2 regions of the Streptomyces sp. 142MFCol3.1 genome follow, and region 2 is predicted to be linked to the other one. Evidence: riboswitches for the same ligand, from Rfam matches in the RefSeq annotation. Region 2 holds a riboswitch; the other holds the start of a gene.

Region 1 (5,289 bases), on a different contig from region 2:
TTGTACGGCGAACCGCCCCTGTCGTCCGGACGGTGAAGGGCGTTGCGGGCGGGATACCGGACGTTGTCCGGTTCACGGGGGGCCGTTGAGTCGTGCGATCCGTATTCTTCGGATCATGGCCGCTCCGACTGCATATTCACTCATCGCCACTGACCTGGACGGAACGCTGCTGCGCGGCGACGACACCCTCTCCGACCGGTCGCGGGCCGCGCTGGCGAGGGTGGCCGAGGCGGGTGCCCGGCATCTCGTGGTGACGGGCCGTCCCGCACCGAGGGTGCGTCCACTGCTGGACGAACTCGGCGGCGAGGGACTGGCGGTGTGCGGGCAGGGGGCGCAGCTGTACGACGCCGGGGCGGACCGGATGCTGTGGTCGGTGACCCTGGACAGGGAACTGGCGGAGACGGCGCTCGGCAAGATCGAGGCGGAAGTCGGCCTGCTGTACGCGGCGGTGGACCAGGACGGCGTGGACGGGCTGACCCTGATCGAGCCGGGTTACGTGATGCCCCACCCGACGCTCCCGGCGGTACGGGTGCGACGGCGCGACGACCTGTGGACGGAACCCATCAGCAAGGTGTTGCTCCGTCACCCTTCCCTGACCGATGACGAGTTGGCCTGGGCGGCACGGTCGGTGGTCGGTTCGCTCGCGACGGTCACCATGTCGGGGCCGGGCACCGTCGAACTCCAGCCATGCGGTGTGACCAAGGCGACGGGTCTCGCCCTCGCCGCGGCGCACCTCGGTCTCGCGCCCGCCGAGACCCTCGCCTTCGGCGACATGCCCAATGACATCCCCATGTTCGACTGGGCGGCCCGTGGGATCGCCATGGCCAACGCGCATCCCGAACTGAAGGCGGTGGCCGACGAGGTGACCTTGTCGAACGAGGACGACGGCATCGCGGTCGTGCTGGAACGGCTCTTCGGGGTGTAGACGTCCGGTCGCGGTGCGGACGTCCCGCCGAGGCGCAGGCATCCCCCAAGGGAAAAGCGGGGGAAGACGGACAAAAATCTCGATTCGGGGCGCGGGCGGAGGTCCGCCGCGCGCCCCCAATCGGCGATGTGCCGCTGTCGCCGGGTCAGTACGCTCCGTTGACGTTGTCGATCGAGCCGTACTTCGCCGCGGCGTAGTTGCAGGCGGCCGTGATGTTCGCGACCGGGTCGTACGGGTCCATCGAGGTGCCGGGGACGTGGTACGCCTTGAAGGTGGGGTCGATCACCTGGAGGAGACCCTTCGAGGGGATGCCCGCGGCGGCGTTGGAGTCCCAGTTGTTGATGGCGCGGGGGTTGCCGGAGGACTCGCGCATCACGTTGCGGTGGATGCCGTTGTACGTGCCGGGTATGCGCTCCTTGGCCATGATGTCCAGGGAGTGCTTGATCCAGCCGTCGAGGTTGTTGGCGTACGTCTTGCCGGAGGCGGGGGCCGCTGCCGCCGGTGCGGCCTTGGTCAGCGGGGACACCACGCCGGTCGCGAGGTTCTTCGTGCCCACCGTCAGCACCAGTCCCGGGCGCAGGTGGGCGGCGTCGGGGCCGATGACGGCCTTGTTCGCGTCGTACAGCGCCTGCCAGCCACCGCACGACGGGTTCTTCTTCGCGACGGTCTGGAGGGTGTCGCCGGCGACCACGGTGTAGGTGAGGAGCTGCACCTGGGGGACGGTGGCCTGGACAGTCTGCGTCGGCGTGGCGGCCTGGGCGCCGGTGGCGCTCAGGAGGGGGAGCGCGAGGGCGACTCCGCCCACACCGGCGGCGAGCACGCCACGGGTGATGAAGGGGCTGGTCCTGAAGCGGCGGTTCATGACTCGTCCGGACATGGCGGTTTCCTCTCCGGCGCCTGCGAGGTGAGCTGTCGGGTTCGGGCGGGGAGGTGCCCGGCCGCGCTCTGTATGCGGCTTAACCCCTAGTCGTTCCGGTTTGTCCGGATCGACGGCTTGCCTGGGTCCCCCGCTCCTGCCGTGTGTGCGTGGGTGGGTGGGTTCGGGCGGCGGCAGGATTCGGCGATCCGCCCGGATCGAGGTGAACGTATGCGAGAGCACATGTCGGGAACAAGGGCTGAATTTCGGACGAAGATCGCTTTCGCCTGATTAAGGTAGTGTCAATACGTCCGATTCAACCGGAATTGGATCCTCAACTTGCCTTTAGCAAAGGGATTCTGTGAGGGCGGCGTAAATTCCCGGTCGAGGGTGTACGTGACCCAACTCACGAGACCAAAGCCAACCAAAGCGGCAAGAGCGGCAACTCGGACATCACGCCCCGGCGACCATGGGTGCGAGTAGGGCAATTCGGACATCGGGGAGGGGTGATGGGCCGGAGGCTGCGAGTCGGGTAACTCGGGCAACTCGGACAGGGTGCAGGGGTTTCCGTTGGGCCCGGTGGCCGCGCGTCCGGCCGCCCCGCCGGGCAGGGCCGGGGCGGCGGCGGACCTAGCCCGCCGTGCGCGGGATCCGCTTCTCCCACGTCCGGTGGAAGACCACCTCGTCGCCGGCCCTGCAGACGACCTCGTTGGTGGCGATGAACTCACCCTCGGAGCAGGCGAGTTCCGATCGTGTCGCCACACGGGCGTCCCAGGCGAGGTCTGGCCGGTGGAAGCGGATCGACCAGTCCGAGCGGACTCGCGCCGACATGGGGCCGGACTCGTCGATCGCGTACGACTCCCGGACGTCTTCGGTCACTTCGAGGCCGTCCGGGTGGATACGGGTGCCTTCGTGAGGGAGGTCGGTCTCCAGGCGCCACTCGCCCTTGGCGACGTCGTGCACGAGGAGCCGTTCGGGACGCGGCTCGTCCAGCGTCGCGGGGGAGACCGCCCCGAGGGGTGCGGACTGCTCCGGCTCCTCGAAGGCGATCGTCGGGTCCGACTCCCTTGCCCTTACCGGGAGTTCGAGGACAGAGGCCGCCGGGTCGAGGGTGAAGCCGGCCTCCGTGCCGGGCTGTGGCCAGACCCACGGCCAGTACGCGGAGGAGACGGCGAGCCGGACGTGATGCCCGGGCGGGAACGCGTGACCGATGGCGTCCAGCTCGACGAGCACGTCCTCCGTCGCGCCCGGCACCCACGCCGTGGCGCGGTCGCTGCCGTGGCGCGCCGACAGGTTCAGCACGCCCCGGGTGACGAGCGTCGAGGCGCCGTCGCGAGCCACGTCGCACAGCCGGGCGATCACCTGGCCCCGGGGGGAGTGCGAGGTCAGCCGCAGCCGGACCGCCGGGCGGCCCAGGACCCAGGTCTCCTCCGTGACCTCGAACTCGAAGCAGACCGACCGGGCGTCCTCCTCCCGCTGGTCCGGGGGCAGGTCCGCGTCGTGGCCGCGCGGGACGGTGCGGCCCGCGTCCACCCCGGTGTGCTGCGGTGAGCGCACCGCCACCGGGTCGCCCTGGAGCGCGTACGTGACCCGGGTCACGGAGGGCGACGGCCAGACGTGATCACCCACCCAGCGGCCGGTGATCACCGGGTACGTCGTCGCCGGAGGACGCGCGTCCATGACGTACGAGCGCAGGAGCGGCTCCGCCATGATGCCGCCGGGGCCGGGGCCGGGGCCGGGGCCGGACGTCGCCGGGGGGCGCAGCCAGTGGTCCCACCAGCGCAGGGTCTCCTGGAGGAAGCCGATCGCAGGGCCGGGCGGCCGGTCCCGGTCGGGGTACTGGTGCGACCACGGGCCGATCACTCCGCGTACGCGATCGGGTGGCAGGTGCTCGACCAGACGCAGCACCGTGTCGCGGTACGGGTCGTGCCAGCCGCCGACCGCCAGGACCGCCGCCCGGATCGCTCCGTAGTCCTCGCGGACACTCCCGTGGCGCCAGTACGCGTCCCGGGTCTGGTGCTCCAGCCAGGTGTGGACCGGTGGCTCCACCGCCTGGAGCCGCTTCACCCACATGTCCCGCCACATCACCTCGCCCACGTGTGCCGGGTCCGGGGGAAGGGCGGCGGAGGCGAGCGTCGCGGCCGACCGGGCGTGCAGGCCGGCGGCCCGTACGGAACCTCCTGTGTAGTGGACGTCGTTGTCGTAGCGGTCGTCCGTCGAGCAGACCGCGACGACCGCCTTGAGCGGCTCGGGTGCGAGAGCCGCGATCCGGAGCGAAACGAAACCGCCCCAGGAGATGCCGAACATGCCGACGTTGCCGGTGCACCAGGGCTGGGCGGCCAGCCAGTTGACCACCTCCACGCCGTCGTCCAGCTCCTCCTGCGTGTGCGCGTCCGCCGGCATGCCCTCCGAATTGCCGTGTCCGCGGATGTCCACGCGGACGGAGGCGTAGCCGTGGCCCGCGTACCAGGGGTGGCGCTGCCAGTCGCGGGGCGCGGTCCGGTCCGTGAGGCGGTGCGGAAGGTATTCGAGGAGAGCGGGTACGCGTTCCTCGGTCAGCGGGCGCCAGACGCGCGCGTACAGACGGGTGCCGTCCGGGAGAGGGATCCAGAGGTCCTCGTGGGCGGTCTCGTACGGGAAGGAGGTACGGATGTGTATGGTCATCGCGCTCCCGGACCCGGCGGAGCCGTGGGACTCGGGCGGTTCGGCACGGTCGTGGGGCGTGGCCTGTCGGGGCGGCCCGGCGGGCCCTTGCGGTGCGTGGGGCGCGCGGGGTGCGTGCAGGTGACCTCGGTGGGCGGCGCCGTGCGCGGTGTCCACCGAAAGGATGTGTTCCGCCGTGTGCGTGCGTCCGGCCAGGTGATGCCGACCGGTCGGCGACGAGGGCCGGCCGCCGGGCTCGGCTCGGCGCAGGTTCGGGACACGGTCACCTACTTCCGGTTACATCAGAACGTATCGCCACATGTCGCCGGGTATCGGCTGATCGTGAACATACCGTTGGTGATCGGATACCGCCCGGGCATGGAGGTGCCTCCCACCGGAGCCAAGTCGGCCGGGGGACGGTGGGCGCTCGTGGTGATCGAAACGTGACCGGATACGCTGACTTGAGTGATGGCAGCGACACATCGACAAACCGTGTCATCGACCGAATGATCGACCGAGTTTCGCCATGTGATCGTCAGCAGACAGGAGAACCTCTCGTGACCGTCGTCGGGCCGTTCGGGCTGAGCGTGCGGGACCAGGCTCTCGAAGCCGATGTCCAGGCCGGATTGGCGGCTGTCGAGGAGGGTTTGCTCGAAGCCACCAAGAGCGAGGTCCCCTTCATCACGGAAGCCGCCCAGCACCTCGTGCGCGCCGGCGGGAAGCGGTTCCGGCCGCTCCTCGTGACGCTCGCCGCGCAGTTCGGTGATCCCTACGCGCCGGGTGTCGTGCCCTCGGCGGTGGTCGTCGAGCTCACCCACCTCGCCACGCTGTACCACGACGACGTCATGGACGAGGCGGACGTGCG
Region 2 (5,289 bases):
CGCGAACAGCCGGTCCCGCTGCCGCTCCATGTCCTGCGGGAGGTCCAGCGGGAACAGCGCGCGAAGGTCCGGACGGTGGCGGAACAGATGGGAGTAGAAGTACTTGACCGCGAACTCGGCGCGCCTCTCGACGACCGCGAAGCTGGATCGGAGTATCTCGGGGTCCACCGCGCGAATGTATGGACTCGTCGAGCCGCGTGGTCAAACAGCAGGCGATTTACGGACAGTCCGGATGAAGGGAACGCGGCACCCCGACGGCCCGGTGAGCGCGGCACCCCGCCGGCCCGGTGAGCGCGGCTTCCCGTCGGGGGCGGGCGGCACCCGAGCCCGGTGCACGCGGCCCCCGCCGGCCGTCCCCGGCCGTGCCGCAGCGGCGGACCCGGACCGTGTGCGGACGCGAGCCGCCCGCCGCGGGAGCGTGCACGCGGCCGGTGCGCGCCGTGACGGCCCTCCCCGGCCGCCGGTCGGTCCCGGCACCTCCGGGCGCTGCGGATACCGTCGGGGAGTGACCGAGCCCCACGCCTTTGCCAGCCCCGCCCCCGAACTCTTCACCTGGGAGTTCGCGACCGACCCCTACCCGGCGTACGCCTGGCTCCGGGAGCACGCCCCGGTGCACAGGACCCGGCTGCCCAGCGGGGTGGAGGCCTGGCTCGTCACCCGGTACGCGGACGCCCGGCAGGCGCTCGCCGACCAGCGGCTGTCCAAGAACCCGGCCCATCACGACGAACCCGCCCATGCCAAGGGGAAGACGGGCATCCCGGGCGAACGCAAGGCCGAGCTGATGACCCATCTGCTGAACATCGATCCGCCGGACCACACCCGGCTGCGGCGGCTGGTCAGCAAGGCGTTCACCCCGCGCAGGGTGGCGGAGTTCGCGCCTCGCGTGCAGGAGCTGACCGACCGGCTGATCGACCGGTTCGCGGGCGAGGGCTCCGCGGACCTCATCCACGACTTCGCGTTCCCGCTGCCCATCTACGCCATCTGCGACCTGCTCGGCGTCCCCCGCGAGGACCAGGACGACTTCCGGGACTGGGCAGGCATGATGATCCGGCACGGCGGGGGTCCGAGGGGCGGGGTGGCGCGGTCCGTCAAGAAGATGCGCGGCTATCTGGCCGACCTCATCCACCGCAAGCGGGAGGCGCTGCCCGAGCACCCCGCACCCGGTGAGGACCTCATCTCCGGACTCATCCGCGCCTCCGACCACGGCGAGCACCTCACCGAGAACGAGGCCGCCGCGATGGCGTTCATCCTGCTCTTCGCGGGATTCGAGACGACGGTCAACCTCATCGGCAACGGCACCTACGCCCTCCTCACCCACCCCGGGCAGCGGGCCCGCCTCCAGGCCTCCTTGGCCGCGGGGGAGAGGGGACTGCTCGAGACCGGGGTCGAGGAACTCCTGCGCTACGACGGGCCGGTCGAACTCGCCACCTGGCGGTTCGCCACGGAGCCCGTGCGGATCGGCGGACAGGACATCGCCCCCGGCGACCCCGTCCTCGTCGTCCTGGCGGCTGCGGACCGTGACCCCGCACGGTTCGAACAGCCGGACACGCTCGACCTGTCCCGGCGTGACAACCAGCACCTCGGATACGGCCACGGCCTTCACTACTGTCTCGGCGCGCCGCTCGCCCGTCTGGAGGGGCAGACCGCGCTCGCCACGCTCCTCACCCGCCTGCCCGATCTGCAACTCGCTGTGGATCCGGCCGATTTGCGCTGGCGCGGCGGCCTCATTATGCGTGGATTGCGGACACTTCCGGTGGAGTTCACGCCGATCACGTAGGCATGCCGCGGAACGGCGTCCCGACGTCCGGCGTGTGACGGTCCGTCACATCTGTGATCTTCACGTGATCTGTGCTGCATCGACTTGTGACAAGCGTTCGAGTACGGATACGTTCACCCAGCAAGGCGGCCCATCTGCCGCTGTAGTCACCTGCTGTCACGCGAAAGGCTTCCGCATGCTCTCCGGGAACGGCCGTCACCGTCGCCCCCGTCAGGCCCCGGCCCTCATCGTCGCCGCAGGAGTGACCGGATCGGCCATCGCGATCCCGTTGCTCGGCGCCACCAGTGCGAGCGCCGCCGACGGCACCACATGGGACCGGGTCGCGGAGTGCGAGAGCGGCGGCGCCTGGAGCGCCGACAACGGCAACGGCTACTACGGCGGCCTCCAGTTGACCCAGGACAACTGGGAGAGGTACGGCGGTCTCGTCTACGCCCCGAGCGCCGACCAGGCCAGCCGCTCGCAGCAGATAGCCATCGCCGAGAAGGTCCTCGACGGCGAGGGGCTCACGGCCTGGCCGACCTGCGGGCCGCTCTCCGGGCTCAGCAAGAACTCCGGTCACGTCGAGGTCGACACGGGCCTGGGCAACGGCTCCTCGAACGAGGGCGGTTCTTCGGACTCGTCCGGTTCGTCCTCTTCATCTGATTCTTCCGACTCCTCTTACCCGTCCGGTTCGTCCTCCCTGACCGACACCTCGCGCGAGGGCGGGAACTCCACCAAGTCCGACACCTCGTCCGACGGGGGCTCCCAGGACTCGGACCGCTCGGACCGGGCGACGCCCAAGAGTGATGAATCGGGCAAGTCGGGCCGGAGTGACGAGTCTTCGGAGGCGTCCGAGGGCGGCACGGGCGGAGCCGGTCGCCACCGCGGTGACAGCGCCGACGAGGACGCGACGGAGGGCGCGGGTGACGCCCGCGAGGACGGCGCTCCGGGACGGCACGCCTCCCGCGACTCGGGTTCCGCGCGTGAATCGGCCGACGGTTCCTACACCGTGCGCAACGGCGACAGCCTCTCGACGATCGCCGACACCCTCGACCTGCCGGGCGGATGGTCCGGGCTGTACGACGCGAACAAGAAGACGGTCGGCGCCGACCCCGACCTCATCCTGCCCGGTCAGAGCCTTGCAGTTGATGCCGAATCGGGCGAAAAGTAGCGGGAGTTCGCGTCACGGTTCGCCGCGGAATGTCCGGTTTGGCGTGAGTGAGAGATGAGTCTCAGAGGCCCTGATCGTCTTTGGAATTCCGTCGATCGCATGCCTACGGTCGTGACCGCTCGCCACAGCGGGCCCCGACGGTCGCAACGCCGAATCCTGCCGACAGCCGTACGGGAACAGTCGACGCGTCAAGCGCCGTGGGCAGGAGCGGGGGACCCAAGGTAAGTGCCGCGACCGGTGGTTGAACCGGGAGCGGCTAGGGGTGGAGCCGAGCGCTGGAGCGCACGGCCGGGCACTCACCCGCCCGAACCCGACAGCTCACCTCGCAGGCGTCGGTGAGGGGATCCTCCATGCTGTTTTCCGACAAGGGCAAGCACCGTCGTCCGTCCAAGGCCGCACGTGTCGCCGCCCTCGCCGGTGTCACCGGTGTCGCCATCGCCGCTCCGCTGATGGCCGCCGGCAACGCCTCCGCCGCCACCGCGTCCGAGTGGGACGCCGTCGCCCAGTGCGAGTCCGGCGGCAATTGGGCCATCAACACCGGCAACGGCTACTACGGCGGCCTGCAGTTCTCCGCCTCCACCTGGGCCGCGTACGGCGGCACCGCCTACGCCGGCACCGCCGACAAGGCCTCCAAGGCCCAGCAGATAGCCGTCGGCGAGAAGGTCCTCGCCGCGCAGGGCAAGGGCGCCTGGCCGACCTGCGGCACGGGCCTGTCGAGCGCCACCTACAACGGCGGCACCGCCGACTCCGCGTCGAGCACCCCGAGCACCACCACCCGTACGACGGAGCAGCCCGCCTCGCGTTCCGCCGAGCGCCCGGCCGCCGAGAAGACCGTCACCACCCCGGCCGGCGAGAAGGTCAAGAAGGGTGACGGCGAGTACAAGGTGGTCAAGGGCGACACCCTCAGTTCCATCGCCGAGAAGAAGCACGTCAAGGGTGGCTGGCAGCAGCTGTTCGAGCTGAACAAGGACATCGTCGACGACGCCGACTTCATCTTCCCGGGCCAGCAGCTGCACCTCGGCTGACGGCCCTCGCGCGGCGGCCGCGGCCCCCCACCGGCCTCCGTGCCCCCGTCCGCGTCCGCAGCCCCACCTGCGGCCGCGCCCCCACCGGGCGTGTGCGGTCCGGACCGGCGTCCACGCCGTCCGATCCGCACCGCCGGCCGCGGTCCGGCACAGGTCCACGAAGGGTCTCCGCCGGCCCATGGCTCTCCCCTCGAGGAGGTCTCCACACCGGAGGCCTCGTGAGGGCCCCCGTCCCCACGGGCTCCCCGCCCCGGCACGTGTTCCCCCGCACGCGCCGGGGCGGGGCTTTTCGTGCGGGGTGGTATTTCATGTACGGGGCAGGTTTTTGTTCCGTTCGGAAACAATTTACGCTCGGTTCTGCTCAAGGGGTGGTCGTCAGGCTGGCCGATCCCCCCGAGGCGGTTAGGCTCATGTCGCGAAGCCGTCCCAGGCTTCGCGCCGTGCCGGGCCCGGTGTCCGGCGTACCCGCGTCACATCCCAGAAGGAGATGCTCGTGCCGTCCATCGACGTCGTCGTAGCCCGGGAAATCCTGGACTCCCGAGGCAACCCCACGGTCGAGGTCGAGGTCGGCCTCGACGACGGCAGCACCGGTCGTGCCGCCGTCCCGTCCGGCGCCTCCACCGGTGCCTTCGAGGCCATCGAGCTCCGCGACGGTGACCCCAACCGCTACCAGGGCAAGGGTGTCGAGAAGGCCGTCCTCGCCGTCATCGAGCAGATCGGCCCGGAGCTCGTCGGCTACGACGCCACCGAGCAGCGCCTGATCGACCAGGCGATGTTCGACCTGGACGCCACCGACAACAAGGGCTCGCTGGGCGCCAACGCCATCCTCGGCGTCTCGCTCGCCGTCGCGCACGCCGCCTCCGAGGCGTCCGACCTCCCCCTCTTCCGCTACCTGGGCGGCCCGAACGCGCACCTGCTGCCCGTTCCGATGATGAACATCCTGAACGGCGGCTCGCACGCCGACTCCAACGTGGACATCCAGGAGTTCATGATCGCCCCGATCGGCGCGGAGTCCTTTTCCGAGGCCCTGCGCTGGGGTGCCGAGGTCTACCACACCCTCAAGAAGGTGCTGAAGACCAAGGGCCTGTCCACCGGCCTCGGCGACGAGGGCGGCTTCGCCCCGAACCTGGAGTCGAACCGCGCCGCGCTCGATCTCATCCTCGAGGCCATCAAGCAGGCCGGTTACATCCCGGGCGAGCAGATCGCGCTCGCGCTCGACGTCGCCGCGTCCGAGTTCTACAAGGACGGCAAGTACGAGTTCGAGGGCAAGTCCCGCTCGGCCGCCGAGATGACCGAGTACTACGAGGAGCTCGTCTCCGCGTACCCGCTGGTCTCCA

What was found. A riboswitch is a leader RNA that binds a small molecule or an ion and turns the genes downstream of it on or off. The one in region 2 is predicted to bind cyclic di-AMP.
Region 1: it holds a riboswitch for cyclic di-AMP, as region 2 does, so the genes downstream of both, H305_RS0139605 (transglycosylase SLT domain-containing protein) here and H305_RS0131115 (transglycosylase family protein) in region 2, are expected to answer to the same signal.

Annotation. Positions count from the first base shown of each region.
Region 1 is NZ_AUKV01000046.1:26,237-31,525, reverse strand. It holds gene H305_RS0139610 (Cof-type HAD-IIB family hydrolase) at 116-925, shown strand; gene H305_RS0139605 (transglycosylase SLT domain-containing protein) at 1,071-1,802, opposite strand; cyclic di-AMP (ydaO/yuaA leader) riboswitch at 1,807-1,998, opposite strand; gene H305_RS0139600 (CocE/NonD family hydrolase) at 2,412-4,439, opposite strand; gene H305_RS0139595 (hypothetical protein) at 4,566-4,871, shown strand; gene H305_RS0139590 (polyprenyl synthetase family protein) at 4,982-5,289, shown strand, end outside.
Region 2 is NZ_AUKV01000024.1:100,067-105,355, reverse strand. It holds gene H305_RS0131135 (globin domain-containing protein) at 1-168, opposite strand, end outside; gene H305_RS0131125 (cytochrome P450 family protein) at 506-1,777, shown strand; gene H305_RS0131120 (transglycosylase family protein) at 1,953-2,927, shown strand; cyclic di-AMP (ydaO/yuaA leader) riboswitch at 3,111-3,274, shown strand; gene H305_RS0131115 (transglycosylase family protein) at 3,278-3,952, shown strand; gene eno (phosphopyruvate hydratase) at 4,440-5,289, shown strand, end outside.